DNA from 4 places in the Vreelandella gomseomensis genome. Region 1 is predicted to be linked to each of the others. Evidence: predicted binding sites of a transcription regulator. Region 1 holds the regulator's gene; each other region holds the start of a gene.
The links. The regulator sigma-54, encoded in region 1, starts transcription at its own class of promoters, with help from an activator protein. The targets are predictions, from matches to a motif close to TGGCACNNNNNTTGCTNT.
Positions count from the first base shown of each region.

Region 2: a site for sigma-54 is predicted at 2,946-2,963, ahead of QC815_RS04145 (urease accessory protein UreD). Genes of this name have one in related genera too.
Region 3: a site for sigma-54 is predicted at 3,184-3,201, ahead of QC815_RS04330 (amino acid ABC transporter substrate-binding protein). Genes of this name have one in related genera too.
Region 4: a site for sigma-54 is predicted at 2,993-3,010, ahead of QC815_RS16650 (formate/nitrite transporter family protein). Genes of this name have one in related genera too.

Region 1 is NZ_JARWAI010000002.1:217,282-221,666, reverse strand. It holds gene QC815_RS03160 (KdsC family phosphatase) at 1-296, shown strand, start outside; gene lptC (LPS export ABC transporter periplasmic protein LptC) at 303-881, shown strand; gene lptA (lipopolysaccharide transport periplasmic protein LptA) at 885-1,379, shown strand; gene lptB (LPS export ABC transporter ATP-binding protein) at 1,390-2,136, shown strand; gene QC815_RS03140 (RNA polymerase factor sigma-54) at 2,240-3,655, shown strand; gene hpf (ribosome hibernation-promoting factor, HPF/YfiA family) at 3,742-4,050, shown strand; gene QC815_RS03130 (PTS sugar transporter subunit IIA) at 4,055-4,385, shown strand, end outside.
Region 2 is NZ_JARWAI010000003.1:8,964-13,348, forward strand. It holds gene ureC (urease subunit alpha) at 1-1,346, opposite strand, end outside; gene QC815_RS04135 (urease subunit beta) at 1,343-1,663, opposite strand; gene ureA (urease subunit gamma) at 1,702-2,004, opposite strand; gene QC815_RS04145 (urease accessory protein UreD) at 2,021-2,905, opposite strand; gene QC815_RS04150 (metal ABC transporter solute-binding protein, Zn/Mn family) at 3,439-4,385, shown strand, end outside.
Region 3 is NZ_JARWAI010000003.1:48,792-53,176, reverse strand. It holds gene QC815_RS04340 (amino acid ABC transporter permease) at 1-807, opposite strand, end outside; gene QC815_RS04335 (amino acid ABC transporter permease) at 823-2,013, opposite strand; gene QC815_RS04330 (amino acid ABC transporter substrate-binding protein) at 2,102-3,127, opposite strand; gene speE (polyamine aminopropyltransferase) at 3,354-4,220, opposite strand; gene hemE (uroporphyrinogen decarboxylase) at 4,217-4,385, opposite strand, start outside.
Region 4 is NZ_JARWAI010000015.1:55,012-59,396, reverse strand. It holds gene QC815_RS16665 (TolC family outer membrane protein) at 1-460, opposite strand, end outside; gene QC815_RS16660 (alpha/beta fold hydrolase) at 717-1,634, shown strand; gene QC815_RS16655 (MipA/OmpV family protein) at 1,650-2,429, opposite strand; gene QC815_RS16650 (formate/nitrite transporter family protein) at 3,119-3,931, shown strand; gene cynS (cyanase) at 3,992-4,385, shown strand, end outside.

The DNA.
Region 1 (4,385 bases):
CTCACGTCTACCAGGGCTGCGAGGACAAACTGGCCACCCTGCGCGGGCTCTGCCAGCGCCTGGACATCGAACTTTCCCAGGTGGCCTACTGCGGCGACGACCTGCCCGACCTGGCCAGCATCAAGCGCTCGGGCGTAGGCATCACCGTGCCCAACGCCCCCGACTACATGCACACCCATGCCGATTGGGTTACCGAGCGCCTGGGTGGCCACGGGGCCGTGCGCGAAGTGTGCGACGCGATGCTGGATGCCCAGGGCCACTGGGGCGCGGTCGTCGATACTTACCTACACGGCTGAGGCATGATGCTGAAGCGACTACGCACGCGCCTGGGCCTCGCCCTGATCGTACTGGCGCTCGGCGGCCTGCTGGTATGGCTGGATCCCGGCGGCCCGCGAACCGTTACACCCGATCCCGACGCGCGGGCGGAAGAGCCCGGCCATGTGCTGCACAACGCCGAGCTGACGCTGTTCGACGCGCAGGGCAACATCCAGCAGGGACTGACCACGCCGCGCCTGGTGCACACCCCCCAGACGGCCTCCACCCAGGCGGAAACGCCCCGCGCCACGCTGTATGACAGCGAACGCCGGGTGTGGAACGCCACCGCCGAGGTAGGTACGCTCGACACCAACGCGCAAGCGCTGACGCTCTCGGGCAATGCGCGGCTGATAGCGCCCGAAGAAGGCTGGCAGCTGGACACGGATGTCCTGCACTATGATGGCAAGACCGCCCACGCCTGGAGCGATACCCCCGTACTCCTCCAGCAGCCACCCCAGCGCATGACGGCGCAACGGATGGATGCATGGCTCAACGACGAGGAAGTGCGCCTTGAAGAGAATGTGCAAGGCTACCACCCTCCCGAGACGCAACCTGGACAGGAATAACACATGAAAGCGCTTATTTACACGGCCCTGGCCGCCGTCTGCCTGGTTCCGCTTTACGCCACGGCCGACAATCACCAGCAACCGGTTGAGGTTGAAGCCGACCGGCTGGATCTCGACCAGCGCGCCGGCACGGCGGTGTATACCGGTGACGTGGAAGTTCGCCAGGGCGATATGCTGATCAAGGGCGACACAGTCGAAATTCAGCGCAACGAGGCAGGCGAGCTGTCGCGTGCCACCGCTCTGGGCGAGCGCGCCTACTTGCGTCAGCAACCCGAGAATCAGGAAGGCCCGCTGGAAGGCTGGGGACGCCGGGTGATCTATCACGTCGCCGAGCGCCGCGTGGAGTTGATCGACCAGGCCGAGATCATCCAGCAAGGCGACCGTTTCACCGGCGGGCGGCTGGAATACTTCATCGACCGGGAGGTCGTCCAGGCGCGTTCCGACGTGGAGAACCAAGAACCGCAGCGAATTCGCATGACGCTGCAGCCCGAAGAGTAAGGAGAGCCCGATGGCCGCCGCCGACCCTGCCACCCGCACGCTACACGCCCGCCACCTGGCCAAAAGCTACAAGCGCCGGCGCGTGGTCAAAGACATCAACCTGGATATATCCCAGGGCAGCATCGTGGGGTTGCTAGGTCCCAATGGCGCGGGCAAAACCACCTCGTTCTACATGATCGTCGGCCTGGTCAAGGCCGACGCGGGCAGCGTCGCCATCGACAGCCTCGACCTTTCCCGCGCGCCCATGCACGAGCGCGCCAAGGCGGGCATTGGCTACCTCCCCCAGGAGGCGTCGATCTTTCGCAAGCTGACCGTCGCCGACAACATCATGGCAATCCTTCAAACGCGCAAGAACCTCGACCGCGCCGGTCGCGAAGCACGCCTGGAAGCACTGCTGGAAGATTTCCACATCACCCATATCCGCGATAACATGGGCATGAGCCTGTCCGGCGGCGAGCGCCGCCGCGTCGAGATTGCCCGGTCGCTGGCCACCGAGCCCGCGTTCATCCTGCTTGACGAGCCCTTCGCCGGCGTCGACCCTATTTCTGTCGGCGATATCAAGTCGATCATTCGCGCTTTGAAGGCACGTGACATCGGTGTGCTGATTACCGACCACAACGTGCGCGAGACGCTGGATATCTGCGACGTGGCCTACATCGTGGGCGACGGCCATATCATCGCCAGCGGCACGCCAAGCGCTATTCTTGACAATCAGGAAGTGCGCGACGTTTACCTAGGTGCTGATTTCCGTCTGTAAAGCTGTCAATGGCATATTTATTGCCTGTGGCATACTTATTGCACTTGCACCAAAACACAACACACACTAGGGTGGATGCTTTCCGATAACGAGTGGTTCTCAGATGGTCATGAAAGCTTCTCTTCAACTGCGGATCGGCACCCAGCTCACCATGACACCCCAGCTGCAGCAGGCCATTGCCCTGCTGCAGCTATCCACGCTCGATTTACGCCAGGAAATTCAGCAGGCCCTCGACGCCAACCCGATGCTCGAGCAGGAAGACGAGTTCAGCGAGCAGGCCACCAGCGAGCCCGAGGAAACCGAGTGGGCCGACAGCATCCCCACGGAGCTCTCCGTCGACAGCGACTGGTCGGATACCTACCAAGACATGGCAGGCAGCGGCAGCTCGAGCAGTGAGGGCCCGGACTTTGAACGCCAGGCGGCCGGGCAAAGCCTCCACGGCCATCTTCTGTGGCAGCTCGCCATGACCGATTTGAGCCGCCGCGAGCAGCTGGTCGCCGAAAGCCTGATCGACGCCCTGGATACGAACGGCTACTTGACCCAACCGCTCAACGATATCCGCGAGGGGTTGCGCGCCCAGGGCGTGGAAGGCCTCAGCCAGCGCGAGGTCGAAAGCATCCTCATGCGACTCCAGCAGTTCGAGCCCACCGGCGTGTTCGCTCGCGACCTGCGCGAATGCCTGATGCTGCAGCTTGCCGCCCTGCCCGACGACACCCCGCTGCTGATGCCTGCCCGGCGACTGGTTCGCCAGTTCCTGGAAGCCCTGAGCAAGAATGATCAGCGCCTGCTCAAACGGCGGCTCGGCCTGGACGAGGCGCAGCTCGATGAGGTCATCCAACTGATCAGGAGCCTGGATCCGCGTCCCGGCAGCGAGTACACCGTCACCGATGACAGCTACGTGATTCCCGACCTGGTGGTTCGTCACGATAGCGAGGGCTGGCACCTGGAGCTCAACCCGGAAGCGCTCCCCAAACTCCGGATTCAGCCCGATTACGCCAGCCTGATCAAACGCGCCGACAAGAGCCAGGACAACCAGTTTCTCAAGGACCATCTTCAGGAAGCCCGCTGGCTGATCAAGAGCCTGTCCAGCCGCAACGACACCCTGCTACGCGTCGGCCGCGAAATCGTCACCCGCCAGATCGACTTTCTGGAACGGGGTGAAGAAGCCATGAAGCCGCTGATCCTGGCCGACATCGCCGAGGCGGTCGAGATGCACGAATCGACGATTTCTCGGGTCACCACCCAGAAGTTCATCCACACGCCGCGGGGCATTTTCGAGCTTAAATACTTCTTTTCCAGCCAGATCAGCGGCCAGGACGGCGACAGCCATTCGAGCACCGCGATCCGGGCACGGCTGAAGAAGCTGATCCAGGAAGAGCCGCCCGGCAAACCCCTGTCAGACAGCCGCCTTGTCACCCTGCTCGAAGACGCCGGTGTCCACGTGGCGCGGCGTACCGTGGCCAAATATCGCGAAGGCATGGGTATCCCGTCCTCCAGCGAACGACGCCGTTTGCGTTAGAAAGACGGAAACTCGTCACAAGGGCTTTGCTTAACGGCAAAAAGGGTTACAATCGAAGGACAGTCCGACGGATAAGGAGTACGTCAATGCAAGTCAATATTACCGGTCATCATGTAGAACTGACTGACGCCTTGCGTGACTATGTCAACGAAAAGCTGGAACGCGTTGAGCGCCATTACGACAACATCACCACCGTGCAGGTCACGCTCTCGGTCGAGAAAGAGCGTCAACAGGCGGCCTGTACGCTGCACGCCGCCGGTGCCGACTTGCACGCCGAAGCCCTCGACAATGACATGTACGCAGCCATTGATGCACTGGCGGACAAAATTGATCGGCAACTCGTCAAGCACAAGGAAAAAGCACAAGCCCGCGCCCAGGGCGCAGGCGTGCGTTAATTCAATGACGTTAGCCACTATCCTCCCCCCGGAGCGCGTACTTTACGACGTGCCCGGGGGCAGCAAAAAACGGGTGCTGGAGTTTTTCAGCACCTTTATCGCGCAAAATATCCCCAGTCTCGACAGCCAGGAAGTGTTCAGCCGGCTGATCGGTCGAGAGCGCCTGGGCAGCACGGGGATCGGCAACGGCGTTGCCATTCCCCATGCCCGCAGCCCGCATTGCGAATCGCCTATCGCAGGCTTTTTAAAGCTCAACGAAGCGGTGGATTTCGACGCCATCGACGGCGATCCGGTCGATCTGGTGTTTGTCCTGCTGGTGCCCGAAGAAGCCGATG
Region 2 (4,385 bases), on a different contig from region 1:
TTAATGATCATCGCCGGTTTGGTACCGAAAAACGCCGGTTTCCAAAGCACCAGATCCGCCATTTTTCCGACTTCGATGGAGCCGACTTCGTGGGCGATACCGTGGGTGATCGCCGGGTTAATGGTGTATTTGGCGATATAGCGCTTGGCGCGGAAATTATCGGCGCCCAGGCCCTCGTCTTCCGGCAGCAGGCCGCGCTGCACCTTCATCTTGTGCGCGGTTTGCCAAGTGCGGCAGACCACTTCACCGACCCGCCCCATGGCCTGGGAGTCCGAGGCGATCATCGAGATCACGCCCAGATCGTGGAGGATATCCTCGGCGGCGATGGTTTCACGGCGAATACGCGAGTCGGCGAAGGCCACGTCTTCGGGAATATTGGGGTCCAGATGGTGGCACACCATCAGCATATCGAGGTGTTCGTCGATGGTGTTGACCGTGTAGGGCCGCGTCGGGTTGGTGGAGGACGGCAGCACGTAGGCTTTCGAGCAGGCGGTAAGGATGTCCGGCGCGTGGCCGCCGCCTGCCCCCTCGGTGTGATAGGTGTGAATGCAGCGTTCTTTAAAGGCCCCCAGGGTGTCTTCCACAAAGCCCGACTCGTTCAGGGTATCGGTGTGAATGGCCACCTGAACATCGTAAACATCCGCCACGTTAAGGCAGTTGTTGATCGAGGCGGGTGTCGTGCCCCAGTCCTCGTGCAGTTTGAGGCCCATGGCACCTGCATTCAGCTGGGCTTCCAGCGACTCGGGCAGGCTGGCGTTACCCTTGCCCAGCAAGCCAATGTTCATGGGCATATCGTCCACCGCCTGGAGCATTTTGCCGATATGCCAGGCGCCAGGGGTACAGGTGGTGGCGTTGGTGCCGGTGGCCGGCCCCGTTCCGCCGCCGAGCATGGTGGTAATACCGCTCATCAGCGCTTCTTCCACCAGCTGCGGGCAAATGAAATGAATATGGGCATCCAGCGCCCCAGCGGTCAGAATCTTGCCTTCCCCGGAGATGATTTCGGTGCCGGGGCCAATCACGATCTCGACATCCGGCTGGGTATCCGGGTTACCGGCTTTGCCAATCGCGGCAATGCGGCCGTTTTGAATGCCCACGTCGGCCTTGACGATGCCCCACCAGTCCAAGATCAGCGCATTGGTGATGACCGTATCCATCACGGTGTCGTCGGCGCGCTGGCTTTGGCCCATGCCGTCGCGGATGACCTTGCCGCCGCCAAATTTCACTTCATCACCATAGTGGGTGGCGTCTTTTTCGACTTCGATCCACAGCTCGGTATCGCCCAGGCGCACGCGGTCGCCAACCGTGGGGCCGTACATATCGGCGTAGGCTTGCCGTGAGATTTTCATTTTGCCTCTCCTTCCAGCGCGCCCATGACATCGCCACGGAAACCGTAAATTTCGCGCTTGCCCACAAAGGGAATCAGCGTGACTTCGCGGGTCTGGCCGGGCTCAAAACGAATCGCCGTGCCAGCTGCGACGTCCAGCCGATAGCCCCGCGCCTTGTCACGATCAAACACCAAGGCCGGGTTGGCCTCGGCAAAATGGTAGTGGGAGCCGATCTGAATGGGTCGGTCGCCGGAATTGGCGACGTCGATGCTGATCCGCTCACGCCCCGCGCAAAGCTCGATATCACCTTCTTGTAACTGATACTGTCCTGGAATCATTGGGCCGGGAATCATGGCAGCCTCCTGCGTGCTGATAACTAGTTGATCGGGGTGTGGACGGTCACGAGTTTGGTGCCGTCGGGGAAAGTGGCTTCCACCTGCACCTCGTCGACCATCTCGGCCACCCCCTCCATCACGTCATCGCGGCTGAGAATCTCGCGACCAAAGCTCATCAAATCGGCCACGCTACGGCCATCGCGAGCGCCCTCCATGATCTCGAAGCTGATCAGCGCCACGGCTTCGGGGTAGTTGAGCTTCAGGCCGCGTGCTTTACGCCGCTCGGCCAGCTGCGCCGCAGAAAACAGCAGCAGCTTGTCTTTGTCTCTTGGGGTGAGTTCCATGGTGCCTCCTTGAAAATCAGGTCAGCCAGATTCGCGGTGTGTGGGCCTCGCACCCGATCCAACGGGGGCGCAGTACCTCCCAGGCCTGTTCGCATAGCGCCCAGGCTTCATTGCGGGCGTTGCCCAGGTAGCGCAGCAGCAATACGCCATGGCGAGCGGTGACCGCCCAGCGCGGGTGGTCGGGCAGCGCCTCGCGCAACGCCTCTATCGCCTCGCCGGTATCGGCGAGCCCCACCGCCCACAGCGTCGCCTGAACGGTGGCACCGCCCTGGCCCCACCGCCCGGTAAAACGTGGATGAGCAGGATCGAGCGGCTGACGCTCGAGCCATAACGGCCTGCCGTCCAGCGTCAAACGAAACTGCTGCTCGATGCGCCCGGTAAGATACGGCAGGTCGCTCGCGGGGCGCCCCAGCGCCATGACCTCCCAGCCCAGGCAGCGGGCACTGCCGTGAAGGTCAATCTGGGTATGCTGCTCACCTCTGGAACCATCAAAGGCGATGGTTTCCTGGGGTAGCCACTCAAGGATGGCGCCGTCCTCCACATCGAGTTGCGTGCGCTGGGTCCAGGCGACGCCCTGGCTGTCGGCTTTATACAGCTTGTTGGCCGCGGGCGTGGTGAGCAGCGCGTGGGCACCGCTCTCCACATGGGCGCTGATGACCAGCGCATCGCCGCTAACCAGCCCACCGGGCGGGTGCAACACATACACATGGCATGCCTGACCGCGACCTTCTGGATAGAAAGGCCGCTGCACGCGCAGCGGCCCCTGATGGCGGGCGTGAACCAAGCGCGTTGCGCCGCTGCGTGGCGCAAACCGCAACGCAAGCGACGCCGCCCAGTGGCGGCCCTGATCAAAACGGTGGCCAGAGGCAACCGGGGGGTTGGCGATATCGCATAGAATCATGGGGTGCTATCGCGTCCTTACAGTCAGCCTTTTACTAACCACTGCAATTTATGCGCCAAAATGGTGAAAAGCGGTGGCACCCCGACCTGGCGGAGATCTCAGTGGAAAGCCGAGGTGGTCATCAAAGGTTTATTGCACCAATAAGGAACATCCAAAGCTTTTAAAGCACCACAATGGCACGCCATGCGGATTTCCCTTCTGCCGTGCTGAACCGTCGCAACGACCGAGGCGCCGTCATGCCCGCCCAACTCAAAGCACTGGGCCGGCGAGGATAAATGACATCGCCAGATGCTGCTTGATCAGTGCCTTGGACAGCCCTCGCACCTTGTCAGCTTAGGCGATGTATCGCAGCTCACCACTATTGACGGCCACCTAGACCTCCTCAGTCCCTTTATGCGCCTTTTATCCGCTTGACATTGAGGTCATTGCGACACAGGATTAGCCAAGGCTATACTTGTTTCTTGACTGAAAAACCATCGAAAGATACACGGCTTTATCTACCATCCACCTCATGCCGAGCCTGGAGTCTAGTCATGGTCACAAAACATGCTGTGGTGCTATTGGCAACGCTGCCTTTAAGTTCGTTGGCAACGGCCGATGAAACACCCTTAAACGTGGTGGCAACGATTGGGATGATTGCCGATGTAGCGCAGGAAGTAGGCGGCGAATGCGTTAACGTGGAAGCCATGATGGGCCCCGGCGTAGACCCCCATCTGTATCAGGCAAGCGCTAGCGACGTGGCCTTGCTGCGAGGCGCCGACCACATTCTCTATTCAGGCTACTCATTGGAAGGACAGCTGGGGAGTGTGCTGGAGAATTTCTCGGCACGAACACCTACGCTTGCCGTGGCGCCCGCTTCCATTGATCCGGCGTCGTTGATCACCGCTCAGGATGTCTACGGGGTCGACCCGCACCTGTGGATGGATGTCTCTTTATGGGCCCAGACACTGCCCACCCTGAGCGATGCATTTAGCGAGGCACGCCCTGATTGCGCCACGACGATTGAAACCAATACCGAGCGTTATCAGGCTCAGTTGCTAGCCCTGCATGAGTGGGTTAAAGAGAGCATTGCCCGCATCCCCGAAGCGCAGCGTATTCTTGTCACCGCCCACGACGCGTTCAGCTACTTTGGCCGTGCCTATGACATTGAGGTGGAAGGGATTCAGGGCATCAGTACCGAAACCGAAACCGGGATCGCCGATATTCGTAGCATGGCAGATAGCGTCGTTGCCCATAACGTGCCTGCGGTATTTATCGAAAGCACGATCAACCCGCGCACCATTCAGGCAGTGATCGATGCGGCAAGGCAGCGCGGCCATGATGTGACCATCGGCGGCCAGCTTTACTCCGACGCCATGGGCGATGAAGGCACGGTAGATGGTACCTATATGGGCATGATCTACCGTAACACCCAGCACATTGTCGAGGCGCTAGGCGGTTCCTTGGCCCCGCTGCCAAAGGCACTGAATGACTGGGCCAG
Region 3 (4,385 bases), on a different contig from region 1:
GCCCAGGGCCGCGGCGGCTTCATCCTGGCCTTTGGGGATGGCCTGCAAGCCGCCGCGAATGACCTCCGCCATGTAGGCACTCTGGAACAGCGTCAGGCCGATCAGGGCGCGTATCAGACGGTCAATGCTGATTTCCGAGGGTAGAAACAGCGGCAGCATCACCGAGGCCATGAACAGGATGGTGATGAGCGGCACGCCGCGCCAGAACTCGATGAAAATCACGCAGAAGGTTCTGACGATGGGCATGGTGGAGCGTCGCCCAAGCGCCAGGACGATGCCGATGGGCAGCGCGCCGATCATCCCGACGCTGGCCAGCAGCAGCGTCAGCATCAAGCCACCCCAGCGGTGGGTGGGTACGCGCGGCAGCTCGAAGTAGCCGCCGTGCAACAGCACATAGGCGATGACCGGGAACGCCAACAGGGCAAACACCGCCATCCAGCGCTTGAACGGCAGACGCGGGATTACCATCCAGGCAATGATGCCGGCGAACATGGCGAACACGATGTTGGCCCGCCAATACTCTTCGCTTGGGTAGAGGCCATAAATGAACTGGGAAAAGCGGGCGTTGACGAATACCCAGCAAGCGCCCACCCGAGAGCAGTCCTCACGGCTATTGCCTATCCAGTCGGCGTTGATGAAGGCCCATTGAATGGTCGGCACCAGGAGCAGATAGAGCACGTACAGCCCCAGTAGCGTGAACAGGCTGTTGATCGGGCCGTTGAACAGGTTGCCGCGTAGCCAGGCGATGGGGCCGATGGTGCCTTTAGGCGCCGGTTGCTCGGGAATCATGTCTTTGTTGTGAATCATAAGGTCGGCTCCGGCCTAGCGTTCGACCAGCGCAACGCGAGCGTTGAACCAGTTCATGAACATGGACACCAGCAAGCTGATGATCAGATAAACCGCCATGGTCATGGCAATCACCTCGATGGCCTGACCGGTCTGATTGAGCGTGGTACCGGCAAACACCGAGACCAGGTCGGGGTAGCCAATGGCGGTGGCCAGGGAAGAGTTCTTGATCAGGTTGAGATACTGGCTGGTAAGCGGCGGAATGATTACGCGCATGGCCTGGGGAATCACGACCAGACGCAGCACCAGCTTGCGCGGCAGGCTCAGCGCCTGGGCGGCTTCCGTTTGCCCATGAGGAATGGCCTGAATGCCCGAGCGGACGATTTCGGCAATGAACGACGCGGTGTAGATGGACAGCGCCAGCCACAGGGCTAGAAACTCGGGGATGATGGTGATGCCACCGCCAAAGTTGAAGCCGCGCAGTACCGGCATTTCCCAGGTCACCGGTACACCCGTGACGACGAGCACCAGTAGTGGAAGACCCAAAATAATCACCAGGGACATCCAGAAAACCGGCAGGCGTTTGCCGGTGGCTTCATGGCGACGTTTATTCCAGACAATCAGCGCGATACTGGCAACGACCGCCACCACAAAAGTGGCAGGAATCAGTCCGAAGCCTGACTCGAACAGCGGCTGGGGCAGGTAGAGCCCGCGCACATTGAGAAAGATGGCCTCGCCGAACGCCATGCTTTCCCGGGCGCTGGGCAGTGCCCGCAGTACCGCGAAGTACCAGAAGAAAATCTGCAACAGCAGCGGAATATTACGGAAGGTTTCGATGTAGGCATTGGCTAGCCTGGCAATCAGCCAGTTGGGCGATAGCCGCGCGATGCCAACAATAAAACCGATAATCGAGGCGGCCAATACCCCCAAACCACCGACCAACAGCGTGTTGAGCAAGCCAATCACGAAGGTGCGGCCGTAGGTGCTTTGCGAGGAGTACTCGATCAAGGTCTGGCCAATACCGAAGCCGGCTGTGTTGTTCAGAAAGCCAAAGCCAGTGGTGATACCACGAGCCTCCAGGTTGGCTTGGGTATTGCCGATGATATAGATCAGGAACGCCGCGACAACGGCGACGAGAATGATCTGGAAAATAAGCGCGCGCTTAGCGCGATCTCGCCAGAACGGCGGCTTTTGGCCGGCGGGGCGAGTGACGGGGCGTACGGACATGGGTGGCGTCTCCGCTGTACGGAAGGTCAATCAAGTGGCCCGCCGGTGCCCAGGAAAAGGGGCGGCGGGCCGGGGTCAAGCGAGACGCTTAGCGAATCGGGGGGGCGTACTGGAAGCCACCTTCGTTCCACAGGGCGTTGACACCGCGCTCGATTTCCAGCGGGGAATCCATGCCCACGTTACGGTCAAAGCTTTGGCCGTAGTTACCAACCTGGCTGATGATGTTGTAAGCCCAGTCGGCTTCCAGGCCCATTCCTTCGCCGTAGTTGCCGTCCTCACCCAGCAAACGTGCGATGTTGGGATCTTCGGATGCCAGCATATCGTCAACGTTATCACTGGTGACGCCGTATTCTTCCGCGTTGATCATCGCGAACAGCGACCACTTCACGATGTTGAACCAGGTGTCATCGCCCTGGCGAACAACGGGGCCGAGCGGCTCCTTGGAGATAACGTCGGAAAGGATCATCGACGCCTCAGGATCGTCCAACTGGATGCGCAGGGCGGCCAGTTGAGAGGTGTCAGACGTCAGCACGTCACAGCGGCCGGCCTGGTAGCCACCCACGGTCTGCTCGGAGGTATCAAATACGATAGGGTTGAATTCCATGTCGTTAGCACGGAAGTAGTCGGCCAGGTTCAGCTCGGTGGTGGTGCCGGACTGGATACAGATAGAGGCACCGTTCAGCTCGTCAGCACCGGTAATGCCCAGGTCACGGGACACCATGAAGCCCTGGCCGTCGTAGAAGGTCACGCCGGTGAAGTTCAGGCCCAGGGTGGTATCGCGGGTGGTGGTCCAGGTGGTGTTACGCGACAGCACGTCGACTTCGCCTGACTGAAGCGCCGTGAAACGCTCGACGGCGTTCAGTGAGATGTAGTTAACGGCGTCTGCGTCGCCGAGCACCGCAGCGGCCACCGCGCGGCAGACATCAACGTCAATCCCCTGCCAGTTGCCATCGTCGTCCGGCGCGGAGAAGCCCGGTAGACCGTCACTCACGCCGCACTGGACGGCGCCGCGCTCCATGGTGTCTTCCAGGGTATCGGCCTGGGCGGTGGACATGCCTACAAGCGTCAGGGAGCCGGCCGAAGCCAGCAGCGCCAGGTGTTTTTTATTGAACATTTATGTCCCCTCGAATCAATTGGAATCGTTATACATGCCGAAGCATGCCATCTAACCTAGCAAGGAAGATGCCAACAGGGGTACTGGCGGGAATTCAGCGCTTTTCAACGCTAGTCAACGACATTGAGACGAACGTCTAGGTGCAAAAAACACGGCTCTCGACTTTGCCTGCACCGTTGTGGCGCAGGCAAAGCGGGCGGCCATCTAAAACGGACGTTTGGCGGGGTTACTCGGCCGCGAACGCCTTACGCATGAAAGGGGGAAGCACTAGTGCGCCGCGGTGAGCGTCAACGCTGTAGTACTCGAGCGGCATGGCGTGATTGGCGGCTGCCTGCTCGCGAAACGCGTTAACATCGGTAGCCTTGCCGGCCAGGGTGACGCTCCACCAGCCAGACGGATACACCGGCTGGGGGAAAGGCAGCGTGGCGACGCTGTCAAAGCCCGCTTTCTGCATGTCACGGCGTAGCTCGCGAATGATCGTGCCGCTGTGATAAAGCGGTGATTCGCTTTGCTGGACCATGACGCCGCCGGGTTTCAGGACGCGGTGGCAGCGCTTCAAGAAGTCGGTCTTGAACAGCCCTTCGGCGGGGCCCACCGGGTCGGTGGAATCGATGATCAGCACGTCGATGCTCTCATCACCGGCATCGTCGACCCATTTGACGCCGTCGGCGAACAGCAACTCGGCGCGCGGGTCGTCATTCGAGGCGACTAACGACGGGAAAAAGCGTTCCGAGGCCTTGGTGACTTCTTCGTCGATGTCGATCTGGGTGACGTGCTCAACCCCAGGGTGGCGCAGCACTTCCTTGAGGGTGCCGCAGTCGCCGCCGCCGATAATGACAACGCGTTTGGGATCCTGATGGGTGAACAGCGCCGGGTGGGCAATCATCTCGTGATACAGAAAATTGTCCCGGTCGGTCAGCATCACGCAGCCGTCCAGCACCATCAGGTTGCCGTAGGTCTCGGTGGCGTAGACTTCCAGGTGCTGGTAAGGGCTTTGCACATCGTGCAGCTTTTCCGAAACTTTCAGCGCGAAAGCGCTGCCGTGGCTGTCGAATACCTCGGTAAACCACTGGTCGGCGTGATATTCGCTCATGACGATGCTCCTGGACACGCAGCGTTCGATTGAGTGGCAATGCCCTGGTGATACTGCGGGCTCAGGTCGTGCAGCGCCTCCATGAAGGCGGTAACGTGATCGGGGTCGGTAAACTGGCTGATGCCGTGGCCCAGGTTAAACACGTGGCCGGGCCCGTGGCCGTAG
Region 4 (4,385 bases), on a different contig from region 1:
CGTAGACCTGCTGGTCGATTTGCCGCTCGGCTTGGGTCACTTCCCGGCTGTTACGCGCGTCAAACAAGGCCTGCGAAGCTTCGAGGGTCAGGCTGACGCTATTGAACGGGTCATCATTGCCGGCGGTGTTACCTGTTCCTTGACCGACTTGTCCGGCCTGGGTGCTTGCAGCACTGCTCTGGCTCTCATACTGGCGGTTGTGCACCACGTTGCCCGAGGCATTCACCTGGGGCAGCAGGTCGCCACGGGCGACGTCACGCGCCGCTTCGACACTGTCGGTTTCGGAACGCACGGAATTCAACTCGGCATTGTTTTCCAGCGCATCGCGGGTAATGGTGAGCAGGTCAGCCGACCAGGCGGGCACCGCCCATACCGAGAGCACTAACGCGGGGAGCAGCTTACGCTGCACCGTAAAGGAACGAAGGGTTTTGAAAGCCGACGTGGAAGGGAGTCGCAGCATAGCGTTTTCCTCATAAATAGAGCGGTCTGGATGCTTACATACATTGTCGCATGTTTTTTTGGCGATACCAGACCCTGATCTGATTTTCCGTGCAAGTTGCAGGTTTCTTTTCGCCATGGCGACCCAGACGCGACACCGTGCCAGTTCGCTTACTCAACCGCGCCGCCTTAACTCCACGCGTTTTCCTCGGCGAGTGTTTCTCGACTATGCTTACGGCATCGTGTTGCATAGCAATATAGACCTATTGAGGCCTGCCATGGATCGCATCGACTATATCAATGTTCGCCAGCTGGAAATCGCCGTGCGTATCTGGCATCCCGATGCACCTAACACCGTGATCGCCTGGCACGGGCTTGCGCGGCACGGTGGCGACTTTGCCTCCCTGGCCCAGCAATTGGGCCCCCAGTGGCGGGTTATCGCCCCCGACACGCCTGGGCGCGGGCTTTCCAGCTGGTCGATGTATCCTGCCAATGATTATTTATATAGCCACTATGTGACGATTGCACTGGCGGTGCTCGACCACTATGGCATTGAGCGAGCCAACTGGATCGGTACCTCGATGGGCGGTTTGCTGGGCATGCTGCTGGCGGCGGATGACACTACCGCCCATCGCATTCGCTGCCTGGCACTCAACGATGTGGGCCCCGAACTGGACGGCCAGGCGCTGGCGGAGATGGCCACCTACTTTAGCGTCCTCAAGCGTTTTTCCACGCTCAGCGAGCTGCAGCAGGCGCTTGAGCAGCACTATCAGGGGTTTGGCCACCTTTCCCGCCACGAGTGGCAGCAGATGACATTGAGCAGTGCACGGCGCCTGCCCGACGGTAGCTGGAGTTTTCATTACGACCCGCGCATAGGCGAGCAGTTTATCCATGATACGCCCCGCGATACCTGGAGCGACTGGCAACGCATTCGCTGTCCACTGATGGTCATTCGCGGCGAGCATTCTCAACTTCTGCAAGCTGCAAGCATCACGCGCATGCAGCAAGATCAGCCCCAACTGGAAACGCTTGAGGCGGCTGGCTGCGGTCACGCGCCGATGCTCAACAATGCCCAGCAGGTGGTGCCACTCAAGCGTTTCCTTGCGCGCCACGCCGGTATCAGCCCCTTCCCGGCGAGGCGTCCGGGGCAGTGGCTCAGCGATTGGTGGCAACGTCTTATAAAACATCGCGGTTAAAAGTGGTCAATGCAGTTAAAAATGATAGTTGATCAGCGCGCCGCCCATGACCTGCGTCTCGTTACCCACGTCGTCGACGATCGGGCTGTCAGCAGCGTCGCCCGTTAACCGGGTGATGCCCATCAGCCCCGTGACCGACCAGTCACGGCTCAGGTAGTAGCTCAGACGGCTGGTCAAGCCCATGCGCAAATAGCCATCGTTGGGTCGATAAACAGCAAGCCCCGAGCGAGCGCTCTCGACCGGCGAAATGCCAAACATATCCTCGGTCCAGTCGTCGCTGCTGTAGGTCAGCTCCGGGCCCACGGAAAAGGCCATCTGTTCGGACAGCATGGTCTGCCAGCTGGCCTTGAGCTCGGCGTCATAGCCGTCTATATCGCCGCCCAACGGGGTTCGAGTCGCCGCCTCCAGCCCCCAGGGGCCGTCTGAATAGCGGGCGCGAACCCCCAGCGCTGCTGCGTCATCCACTTTGTCCAACCCGCTAAGCTCGCCGTCGTTGTCACGTCCTGACAGGTAGCTGATGAACGGGGACACTTCCCAGTTGCCCTGGCGGAACAGGTTCAAGCCGATCCCGTCGCGCACGCTGGCATAGAAGGTATCGCCATAGGTGACGCTGACGCTCGGCCAGGCGCGGGTTTCGTGGTCGTCGCTACCCAGATATTCGGGCACGCTGAACACACCGGCGCCAACGCTTCCTTCCCACTGCGCGAAAGCGCTGCCTGAAGCAACCACGAGTAACGTGGATAATGCAGCTGCACGCCCCAGCGGGCGGAACCTGCGCGATGCTGAAAGTGGCATAGCCAATAGTCTCGATGTCATGGTGGAGCCCAATACTCTAGTGGCGGCAGGAAGCAATACCTTTGACAATCCCAGGCCGTCTTCCTTGACGCTAGCGTTTGACGGGCCAGCCGCCATCACCGTGATGGGCTGGGGCTGGATCGTCGGGAATCATGGCGCCAAAGCGCGACATAACATACATTAATGAATGTAAACTAGCACTCGCTCCGGATCTCGTCAATTTAACTTCTACCCGGTTGCCAATGTTTGTACAAGAATTATTCAACGCCCGGTGCCAGCACCTGGGAAGCCTGAGCCAAAGGGGTGCAATGCCCGCTGTCCAAGACACCGAGTCATCCAACGAAAAGTGCCACCAGATCGCGGCCTGCCCGCCTGAAGGCCTTGATGCTTTATGACGGGGCACTTGCAGATTTAGGCGCCGCTGCATGGTGCAGAATTACGCCGCCCATCGTATAAGCCTTATATAAGCGCCCACCTCCCGACACCCTATGGATGGCCGGCGAACTATTTAACGTACTGATATAGAGGAATTTAAAAGTCAGTCACTCGCTTTATCCGCTAGTTGGCATAGCAAATGCAACCGTCTGCAGGCGAGAAAGTGCCTGCGATATCCAGATTAGGCCAAAGGATTAGCACTGGACTATTTAACGCGGCGTTAATGAACCGAAATGACGAAGGAAAACCTCTCTATGTCATATCTAATGCCCAGTGAATTCGTCACTAAGCTGGTCGACCAGGGTGAAGCCAAGGTGTATATGGGCACCCGGGACACGCTTATTCGCGCCTTCATGGCCGGGGCGACCCTCGCACTGGCGGTTATCTTTGCCATCACCATCGCGACGCAGACCGGCAATTTCCTGATTGGCGCCCTGCTCTTCCCCGTTGGCTTTGTCATGCTCTATCTGATGGGCTACGACCTGCTCACCGGGGTATTCACCCTGGTGCCGATCGCCTGGCTCGACAAACGCCCCGGCGTCACGCTGCCGCGCATGCTGAAGTGCTGGGGATTGGTGGGGCTCGGCAACCTTGGGGGCGCACTATTCATTGCCACCTTCGGCTACCTGAACTTCACCATGGGCGGCACCGAGGAAATCAACGCCGTCGGCCAGACGATGATGTCCGTCGGTGAAAGCCGCACCGTGGGCTACCAGGATGCGGGACTTGCCGGCTGGATCGTGCTGTTCATGCGGGGCATGTTCTGCAACTGGATGGTCTCAATGGGCGTAGTGGGTGCCGCGATTTCCACCACGGTTTCCGGCAAGATCATGGCCATGTGGATGCCGATCATCGTGTTCTTCTATCTCGGCTTCGAGCACTCCGTGGTCAACATGTTCCTGTTCCCGATCGGCCTGATGATGGGCGCCGACTTCACCCTGTACCAGTACATCATGTGGAACGAAATTCCCACGGTGCTGGGTAACCTGGTGGGTGGGCTGACCCTGGTAGGTCTGGTGCTCTACACCACCCACGTGCGTACCCAGCCCAAAAAGAACCTGTCTTGAACGTCGCCCTGTCGGCAATCAAAGGGCTCCATCGGCCCTCCACTTCAGAGGAGAACCCTCATGGATAAGCTTGAAATGCGCCACACCCTGCTTGCCGCCAAAGCGCGCAAGAAAATGAGCTGGGACGATATTGCCAGCGCCGTGGGAATGTCGCCGGTATGGGTGGCCTCGGCCTGCTACGGCATGAACAGCGCCAGCCCCGATATCGCCAAGAAGATCTGCACGACACTGGACGTGGATGGCGACATCGCCGAGGCTCTGGTGGCCTTCCCCACCAAGGTGTGGGACGAAGCCATTCCCCAGGACCCCTTCATCTATCGTCTTTATGAAGTGGTCGGCGTGTATGGAGAAACACTCAAGGACGTGGTGCAGGAGCAGTTTGGCGACGGCATCATGAGCGCGATCGATTTCACCATGGAAGTGGATAAGGTCGAGGACCCCAAAGGCGACCGCG